DNA from 2 places in the Mesorhizobium sp. INR15 genome. Region 2 is predicted to be linked to the other one. Evidence: predicted binding sites of a transcription regulator. Region 2 holds the regulator's gene; the other holds the start of a gene.

Region 1 (4,423 bases), 3.2 Mb from region 2:
CGTCGGCGAAGACGATCGCCGGGGCATGCCCGCTGAGCTCCAGGACAATCCGCTTCCCACGGGCGCTTGCCAGGTCGGCCAGCCGCGCTCCGAGCGACGCCGGGCCGCTGTATGAGCCTTGCATGATCGCAGGATGGGCGATCAGGTATGGCGCGACCTCCGCTTGGGGGCCGTACACCAGGTTCAGGACGCCGGCGGGCAGGCCGGCATCGGCGAAGGCAACGGCAAGCGCGGCGCAGCTGGCCGGCGCCGCCTCGGGCCCCACAAGAACCACGGAGCAGCCGCTGGCCAGCGCCGCCGACACCTTGCGCGCGGCCTGTCCTAGGGGGAAACTCCATGCCACGAACGCCGCCAACGGTCCGGCCGGCGCGAGTTGGGTGGTCCTTTGGTTGGCGGCCGCCTCGCCCTGGCTCTCATTCGCGAACCAGTCGATCAGGGCCGCAGCGGCCGCCGTCTCGGCGCGAGACTCGGCAAGCGGCTTTCCCTGTTCCATCGTCATGAGATGTGCGATCGGCTCGATGCGTTTGCGCAGCAGATCGGCCGTCCGTGTCAGTATCCGGTGCCGTTCAAGCGCGCTCACCTGCCGCCATATCCAGAACCCTCGCTCGGCGCTGGCCGCGGCTTCGTCCAGGTCCCTCACGCCGGCTGCGGAAAAAGTGCCTATGCGTGTCTCGGTCGCCGGATTCATCACCGGCAAACCGGGCCGCAGTCCTTCTCTCCAACGCCCGTTGATATAGAGCACGGTGTCGGCATAGTCATAGGTCATCATCGCCCCCTCCGGCGGCTATCGAATAGCCAAGCGCCGGTTACCTCCCTCAAGGCACCCGCGGCGGCATCAGCCGCCAGGGTCAACTATGCGACCTGTTCTTTTCGCTAGTTTTTCCGCACTGTTACACGTTGTTTCCGGATTGTTTCCCGAGCCATTGTGCGATCGGAAAGGCACGCTGGACCAACCAATGCCACGGGTGCCGGCTCTCGGTGGTGCGGTATCGAGACGTCGCGGATCGATGGTTTCTATGCCGCCTGCGCCACCCGCTCCGAACTCATGCGATAAGAAATCGCCTCCGCCAGATGGATGCGGCCGACGGTTTCGCTGGCATCGAGGTCGGCCAGCGTTCGCGCGACTTTCAGCACGCGATGGTAGGCACGCGCGGAAAAGCCGAGTTTCTCGCTGGCGTCGCGAAGCAGGGCCAGGCCGGCGGCATCCGGCATGGCGATCGTCTCGATGACAGCCGGCGAGCAATGCGCGTTGGTGGTGGCTGTGGTTACGCCGAGCGCTTCGAAGCGCTCGCGCTGGATATTTCTGGCGCGCGCCACGCGCAGCGCCACGTCAGCACTTTTCTCCGCCCGATCAGGCCGGATCAGGTCGCTGGCCGAAACCGCCGGCACTTCGATGCGCAGATCGATACGGTCGAGCAGCGGGCCGGAAATGCGCGCCTGGTAGTCGGTGCGGCAGCGTTCGCCGCGCACGCAGCGATAGCCCGGTTCGCCGGCCATGCCGCAGCGGCATGGGTTCATCGCCGCGACCAGCTGGATGCGGGCCGGATAAGTGACGCGGTAATTGACGCGGGCGATCATGCAGTCGCCGGTTTCCAGCGGCTGGCGCAGCGCGTCGAGCGTCTGCGGCGTGAATTCGGGAAACTCGTCGAGGAACAGCACGCCGTGATGGGCAAGCGACACCTCGCCCGGACGCGCCCTGAGGCCTCCGCCGACCATCGCCGCCATCGATACCGAATGGTGTGGCGCGCGGAACGGCCGCCGGTCGGTCAGCTTGCCCTCGCCGAGTTCGCCCGCGACGGAAGCGATCATCGAGACTTCCAGAAGCTCCTTCGGCGCCAGCGGCGGCAGGATTGACGGCAGCCGCTGCGCCAGCATCGATTTGCCGGATCCCGGCGGGCCGACCATGAGGAGATTGTGGCCGCCGGCCGCGGCCACTTCCAGCGCCCGCTTCGCAGTCTCCTGGCCCTTGATCTCGCAGAGATCGGGCAGGTCGCGTGCCGAGGCATGAATACCGGCTTCCGGCCGTGACAGCACCTGCGTGCCGCGAAAATGATTGGCGATGGCAATCAAGCTGCGTGGCGCCAGAATGTCGAAGTCCCGTCCCGCCCATGCCGCCTCCGGCCCGCAGGCGAAGGGGCAGATCAGGCCCTTGCCCTCGGCATTGGCGCCGATCGCCGCAGGCAGTGCACCGGCAACCGCGGCGATGGTGCCGTCGAGCGACAACTCGCCCAGCACGACATAGTTGGCCAGCATGTCGCCCGGAATGGCGCCAAGTGCCGCCATCAGGCCAAGCGCGATGGGCAGGTCATAGTGGCTGCCTTCCTTCGGCAGGTCGGCGGGCGCCAGATTGACGGTGACCTTCTTGGACGGCATCGACAGGCCCGAGGCATGCAGTGCCGCCTGTACCCGCTCGCGGCTTTCGGCCACCGCTTTGTCGGCGAGGCCAACGATGTGCATGTTGACCTTGCCGGGCGCGATCATCACCTGCACGTCGACCGGCACGGCCTCGATGCCCTGGAAAGCCACCGTGCGAACCCGCGCCACCATTTTTCTGCCCCCGGATGCCGGCTCGCTCACGCCCGATGCGACCGGGCCGTGAGCGATGTCATCGGAGACAACCATAGATTTTCGAATTGTTCAAGAACAATAAGGGAACAAAATCGGCAAGTATTACGGCTTAGCGGCCAGGAAGGTGTCCCCTCGGTGGTCATGTCTGCCGACGCGGAACGCGTGCGAGAGAAGCTCCATGCCAGCCCTCCATAAGTGCCGCGAAGTCGTCCTAGCACCCAGAGCCTCCGCCGGCACGCTCATCTTTCTCTCCCATCGTGTCAGTTAGATCCCCTGAAGCGGAACCGCTATGCGCGGAGCACATCACGCTCAACGGATGCTGCCGTAAGGTGCGTGGCCGTCGAGCAGGCCGATGTCGCGCTTGAAATGATCCGACAGTGCGTTCTGGTCGAACCTGCGCGGCCTTGGCCGAAAGGGGGCGGCGAAAAAGTCGAGGATCAGACGGCGAGGCGTCGTGTGATGTGCTGTGGTGCTCATGGCCATGTCCTTTCGTGTCTGGTTGATGGCAGGAGTGTGCACCGATGCAGCCTTGGTTTCCAATCGAACATCGCGTATCATGCATCAGGAGGATTGATGCGTCATGAGCTTTGAACTGCCGCCTTTGGGCGCGATCAGGGTGTTTGAAGCGACCGCGCGGTTGGGCAGCTTTACCAAGGCGGCCGAAGAACTCGGCATGACCCAGTCGGCGGCAAGCTATCAGATCAAGGTTTTGGAAGAGCGCGCGGGAACGCCGCTTTTCATAAGGAAAACAAGGCAGATTGCCCTGACCGAGGCTGGCGAACAACTGGCGCCGCACGCCACGGGCGCGTTCTCGGCACTGGCTGATGCGTGGGTGGCAACGAAGGGCGGCGCCAGCGGCGTGCTCTCCGTCACCACCATCCAGACATTCGCCTCGAATTGGCTGGCGGTGCGCCTCGGAGCATTCCAGCTGATGCATCCGGATCTGGCGGTGAAGGTCGATACGTCGTCCCGTATGGCCGATTTCGTGCGCGATGGCATGGATATCGGCATTCGGACCGGAACCGGCAAATGGCCCGGCCTGACAGCGCATTATCTGTTCAAGGCCGACTACACGCCGATGCTCAGCCCAAGGCTGGCCGCGAGCGTAGGAGGCATCCGCCACCCCGAGGATCTTTACAAGGTCGCGCTATGCTGCGCTGACGACCCCTGGTGGAAGATCTGGTTCGAAGCCGCCGGCGTCCCCTTCGATCCCAGCCGCGTCATCGCCGGCCCGGCACTGGGCACGCAGGCCTATGATGCGATGGCCGCGCTGACCGATCAGGGCGCAGCCATCCTCACCCGCAACCTCTACACGGCATTGCTGGCGACGGGACAGCTGATACAGCCATTCGAGACCCTGGGGTCCGATGGCGACGGCTACTGGCTCGTGCATTCGGAGAGCCGCCGCAACACGCCGAAGATCAAGCTTTTCCGCGACTGGGTGCTGGCCGAGACGGCGGGCATCCGCGAGCAGGAAAGGCAGCGGCCCTGAAGGGCGCTGGCGCGTGCCACCCAAACCTTGGCGATCACTTGATCAAAACAGGAACATCGGGTGAACCGTCGGCTCCCTGGGTCGCGCCCGGGTTGTACCCGGCTGCAAAAACGGAACAGGGTTAATACAAAATGAAAACGGATTACGTCCGCTTGGCTTCCACCGCATCCCAGAACAGGCTGGCAATGTCGGCGCCGCCGAAGCGGGCGACTTCGCGCACGCCGGTCGGCGAGGTCACGTTGATCTCGGTCATGTAGTCGCCGATCACATCGATGCCGACGAGGACGAAGCCACGCTCTCTCAGCGACGGGCCGATACGGGCGCAGATTTCGCGCTCACGCGCCGTCAGCTCGGTTTTCTCGG
Region 2 (4,423 bases):
CTGAAGCGGGGTATGGGGGGCGGACTTTCGCGCGTTGCGCGTTCATGTAGCATAGGAGGTCAAGGGCGCAAGGGGCAGACCCGATGGCCGGACGAAGCCGGGGTGGGGAGGAGGGCGAGGATACCGTCATCGGTGTCAGCGAACGATCATTGTTTGCCATGCCTTCGGCCACCTTGGCAGTTGCCGTTCCGCTGCCTGAAAACCGCCCTGACCATCCAACCGCCGATGTCCCGACGCAAGGTCCGGTCCGCGAGGCCGGTGCGGTCACGCGCCTGCGTTCGCCTTTGCGCCGGTTCTCCTTGCCTCGCGTCGGCAACGGTATCGCCCTGGCCGCTGGGCTGGAGCTTGACCGGGGCATCGCCTTCCTGCTCGTGCCGGTGTTTCTGGCATGCGGAGCCATCGGCTATTTCTCGCTGGCGGCGGAACCGGATTTTCCAAAGCCTATCGCCGCCGTCGTCTTGATGGCGGTCTGCGCGCTCGCGTCGCGTTCCTGGCACAGAACCAATCTGTGTTTCGTGGCGGCGCTGTTGTGCGCGCTCGGCATGCTTGCCGCCAAGGTCGAGACATGGCGGGCGGGCACTCAGATGCTCGGCTCGGAAATATCGACGCAACTGACCGGCCGCGTCGTCTCGATCGACCGCATGGCAAACGGCCGTATTCGACTGACCCTCGACGTGATTTCGACCGCGCGGCCGAAGCTGCGCTACATGCCGGAACGGGTTCGCCTGTCGGCGCGGAAAATACCCGCTGAGACGGTCGCCGGCTCCCAGGTCACCGGCTATGCCAAATTGCTGCCGGCAACCGGCCCGGTGCGGCCGGAGAGCTATGACTTCTCCTTCGACAGCTATTTTTCCGGCATTGGCGGCAGCGGCTTTTTCCTCGGCAATCCGCAGGTTGTTCCGTCTCAAGGCATGCCGTTCAGCGCCAGGCTTTCCGCGGCGATCGAGAATGCCCGCGAGACTATCGCCGATCACATTCGCGGCATTGTTGGTGGCGCCGAAGGTGAAATTGCCGCCGCATTGATCGTCGGCGTGCGCGCCGGCATTCCTGAAGAGATCAATGAGTCGATGCGGCGCACCGGCATCTATCACATCATCTCGATCTCAGGGCTGCATATGGCGCTGGTCGCCGGCACCATCATGGCGATGCTGCGCGGCGCTTTCGCCTTGTTCCCGGATTTCTCCTCGCGGCGCCCGGTCAAGAAATACGCCGCGGCGGCGGCACTTTTCTCTATCGCCGCCTATCTTGTGGTCTCCGGCGTGGTGGTGGCAGCCGAACGCAGCTTCATCATGCTGGCGGTGATGTTGATTGCGGTCCTGTTTGACCGAGCAGCGCTGACCATGCGCAATCTGGCGATCTCGGCCATCGCCGTCATCGCGATATCGCCGCACGAGGTGGTTGGTCCGAGCTTCCAGATGTCGTTTGCTGCAACCGCGGCCCTGGTTGGTGCCTATGCCGGCTGGTCGGACTATCGCGCGGGAAAAACCAGGACGCCGCCGCCACGGCGCTCCTTGCCCGGCTTTCTGACGCGAAAGTTCCTGCTGATGATGGGCGGTCTGGCGATGACCTCGATCATCGCCGGCAGTGCCACGGCGCTGTTTGCGATCTGGCATTTTCAGCGCGTGTCGCCGCTCAGCCTGTTCGCCAATCTGGCCATCATGCCGATCGTGTCCATCGTGATGTTCCTGGCCGTCGCCAGCGCGCTGCTGATGCCATTCGGCCTCGATGGGCCCGCCCTCTATTTGATGGGCAAAGGGCTGACCGCGATGATCGCCGTATCCGGCTGGATCTCCGAGCGCTCGCCGGTCGATGCCGTCGGTCTGATTTCGCAGCGGTCGGTCCTGCTGGCAACGATTGCCCTGATCATCGCGACAATGGCGACGACCCGGCTGCGGCTAGCAGCCGTTCCGTTCGCGCTAGCCAGCCTGTTGACGGTCTCCGGCGCCGAAACGCCCGACGTGCTGGTCTCCGAGGATGCACGGCTGGTCGCACTGCCGATCGGCGGCGGCGAACTCGCCGTCAACCGGCCGCGCCCGAACGAGTTCACCGTCGACAACTGGAAACGCGCGCTGCGATCCGAAACCATCGTCCTGCCGGAGGTGTTCAGCAAGGAAGACGCGCAGTTCGATATCGACCCTGCTGATCTGCCGTCAGGAGCGCCGTTCTACTGCATGGCCGGTGTGTGCGTTGCCCGGCATCCGTCCGGCGCGATCATCGCGCATGTCGAGGACCGCAAGGATGCCTGGAGAGCCTGTGCGTTTGCCGACCTGATCATCATCAACGACGCCACGGCCTACGATCCGTGTCACAATCCGCTGGTACTCGTTCTGACCAAAAGACAGCTGGCCCGCAAAGGCAGTGCCGCGATCTTCTTCGATAGGCTATCCGCGACCGCGCCGGCACGGATCAGCTTCGCCGTCGACAGACCATACCGGCCCTGGCACGAACAGCGAAAATTCTCACGGGAAGCGCGAGGCTTGCCGCCCTACGTCAAGCCGGAGAAACAGGCAGCGCCTCAGGCTCAATAACGCCGGATCAACCCCACGAGCTTGCCTTGCACCTTGACCCGGTCTGGCCCGAAGATGCGGGTCTCATAGGCAGGATTGGCGGCTTCAAGCGCAATCGAAGCGCCCTTGCGGCGGAACCGCTTTAGCGTTGCCTCTTCTTCGTCCACCAGTGCCACGATGATCTCGCCCGGGCTTGCGGTGTCGGCGTTGCGGATGATGACTGTGTCGCCGTCGAAAATACCGGCCTCGATCATCGAGTCGCCCTTGACCTCCAGCGCATAGTGCTCGCCGCCCATGATCATGTCCGGCGGCACCGAGATCGAATGCGTCTGGTGCTGGATGGCATCAATCGGCACACCGGCGGCGATACGGCCCATCACCGGGATGGATACGGCTGAGACCGCGTCATCGTCATTGCCGGCCGAAGGCATGCGCGAAGGAGCTGGTTTGATCTGCCGGCCGAGGCTGCCCTGACCACCGCCGCCCTGAATGACGCTGGGCGAAAACTTGCGCGCCGCGTTGAGGCCGGGTGCGATCGAGTCGGGCAGCCGCAGCACTTCGAGAGCACGGGCACGATTGGGCAGCCGGCGAATGAAGCCGCGTTCTTCCAGCGCCGTGATCAGCCGGTGAATGCCGGACTTGGAGGCAAGATCGAGCGCCTCCTTCATCTCGTCGAAGGATGGGGGAATGCCGCTTTCCTTCAGGCGTTCATGAATGAACATCAGCAATTCATGTTGCTTGCGCGTCAGCATGGCAGCCCCCAGGAGTTCTGAAACCAGAATCGGAAAAACAAACCCAGAACAAACACTATCTGTTCCAGTTGTGTTCCGCAACTGTTTAAAGTTTAATGAATTTGTTAAGACGGCTGAAATTATTGTCGGCACCGTGCCGCTTCGCCACGGCTCATTTCACGCCGCTGGCGCATGCTTTCCAGCGTTGAAATTGTTATGGTTAACGGCGTGTGGCCCATCCCATGGCGAATCCTGGCACCAGTCATGGACAGGTGCCCAAGACGGATATGTCGACCTTTGCTGACTTGCCATTTGCCGTGAACGAAACGAAGCCAAAATGCCAACCACGGGTGGGTCGGCGCCAACATCACGCCGGTGGGACTTCCCCGGCCAAGACCTGCGCATAGGCGCCAGCATCGATGTTGCCACCGGAGATGACACAGACGATGTTGCCAGTTGCCTGCTCGCTGCAAAGAGCGGCGGCCAGTGACGCCGCCCCGGCACCTTCGGCCACGAGCTTCGCTTTCGAAAACAGCAGCCGCATTGCTTCCGTCACCTGCTGAAGGCTGACGGTAATAGCGCCGTCGATAAGCTGGTTTGCCAAAGGCCATAGTTCAGGCACCAGCGACGGCCCACCGATGCTCTTGATGAAGGAGGGCTGCGTCTTGATATCGACAATGCGCCCGGCCGCCAGGGCGGCGGTGACCGGCGCCGCGTTTTCGTCTTCGACCGCGAAGACTTTCGCGTCGCGCCGCAATGCCTTGACCGCGCTGGCGACCCCGGTTGTCATGCTGCCGCCGCCGTAGGGCGTCAGCACGCAATCGACTTCCGGCAGGTCTTCGACGATCTCCAGGCCGATGGTGCCATTTCCCGCCAGTACCGCCTGATCGGTGACGGGATTTATGAGGAGTTCAGCGATATCCGGACGCTCAATCCCGGTGATGTATCGCCACCAGGTCTCGTGCGAAATGAAACGCACCTCGCCACCAAGGCGGCGGACTCCATCGATCTTGGTCTGGGGCGCGTCCGCATACATGTAGGCGGCCATTGGAACGCCAAGCGCCCTTGCGGCCCAGGCCATTCCATAGGCCATGTTGCCCGAACTGATCGTGGCGACGCCATGCCGTAGCGCATCGGCGTCGCGGGAAAGCAGAGCATTCAGCGCCGGCCTGATCTTGAAGGCGC

Evidence for each region. Region 2 encodes LexA, which represses DNA repair genes until DNA is damaged. Its sites were predicted from a motif close to TGTTCNNNNTGTGTTCNG; they were not measured.
Region 1: the regulator LexA is predicted to act here: its motif matches at 2,640-2,657, upstream of GA829_RS04040 (YifB family Mg chelatase-like AAA ATPase).

The regions. Positions count from the first base shown of each region.
Region 1 covers NZ_CP045496.1:870,999-875,421, reverse strand. The annotation lists gene GA829_RS04045 (aldehyde dehydrogenase family protein) at 1-769, opposite strand, end outside; gene GA829_RS04040 (YifB family Mg chelatase-like AAA ATPase) at 1,015-2,547, opposite strand; gene GA829_RS04035 (hypothetical protein) at 2,878-3,045, opposite strand; gene GA829_RS04030 (LysR substrate-binding domain-containing protein) at 3,149-4,060, shown strand; gene gshB (glutathione synthase) at 4,203-4,423, opposite strand, start outside.
Region 2 covers NZ_CP045496.1:4,288,172-4,292,594, forward strand. The annotation lists gene GA829_RS20835 (ComEC/Rec2 family competence protein) at 84-2,528, shown strand; gene lexA (transcriptional repressor LexA) at 2,522-3,259, opposite strand; gene GA829_RS20845 (pyridoxal-phosphate dependent enzyme) at 3,606-4,423, opposite strand, start outside.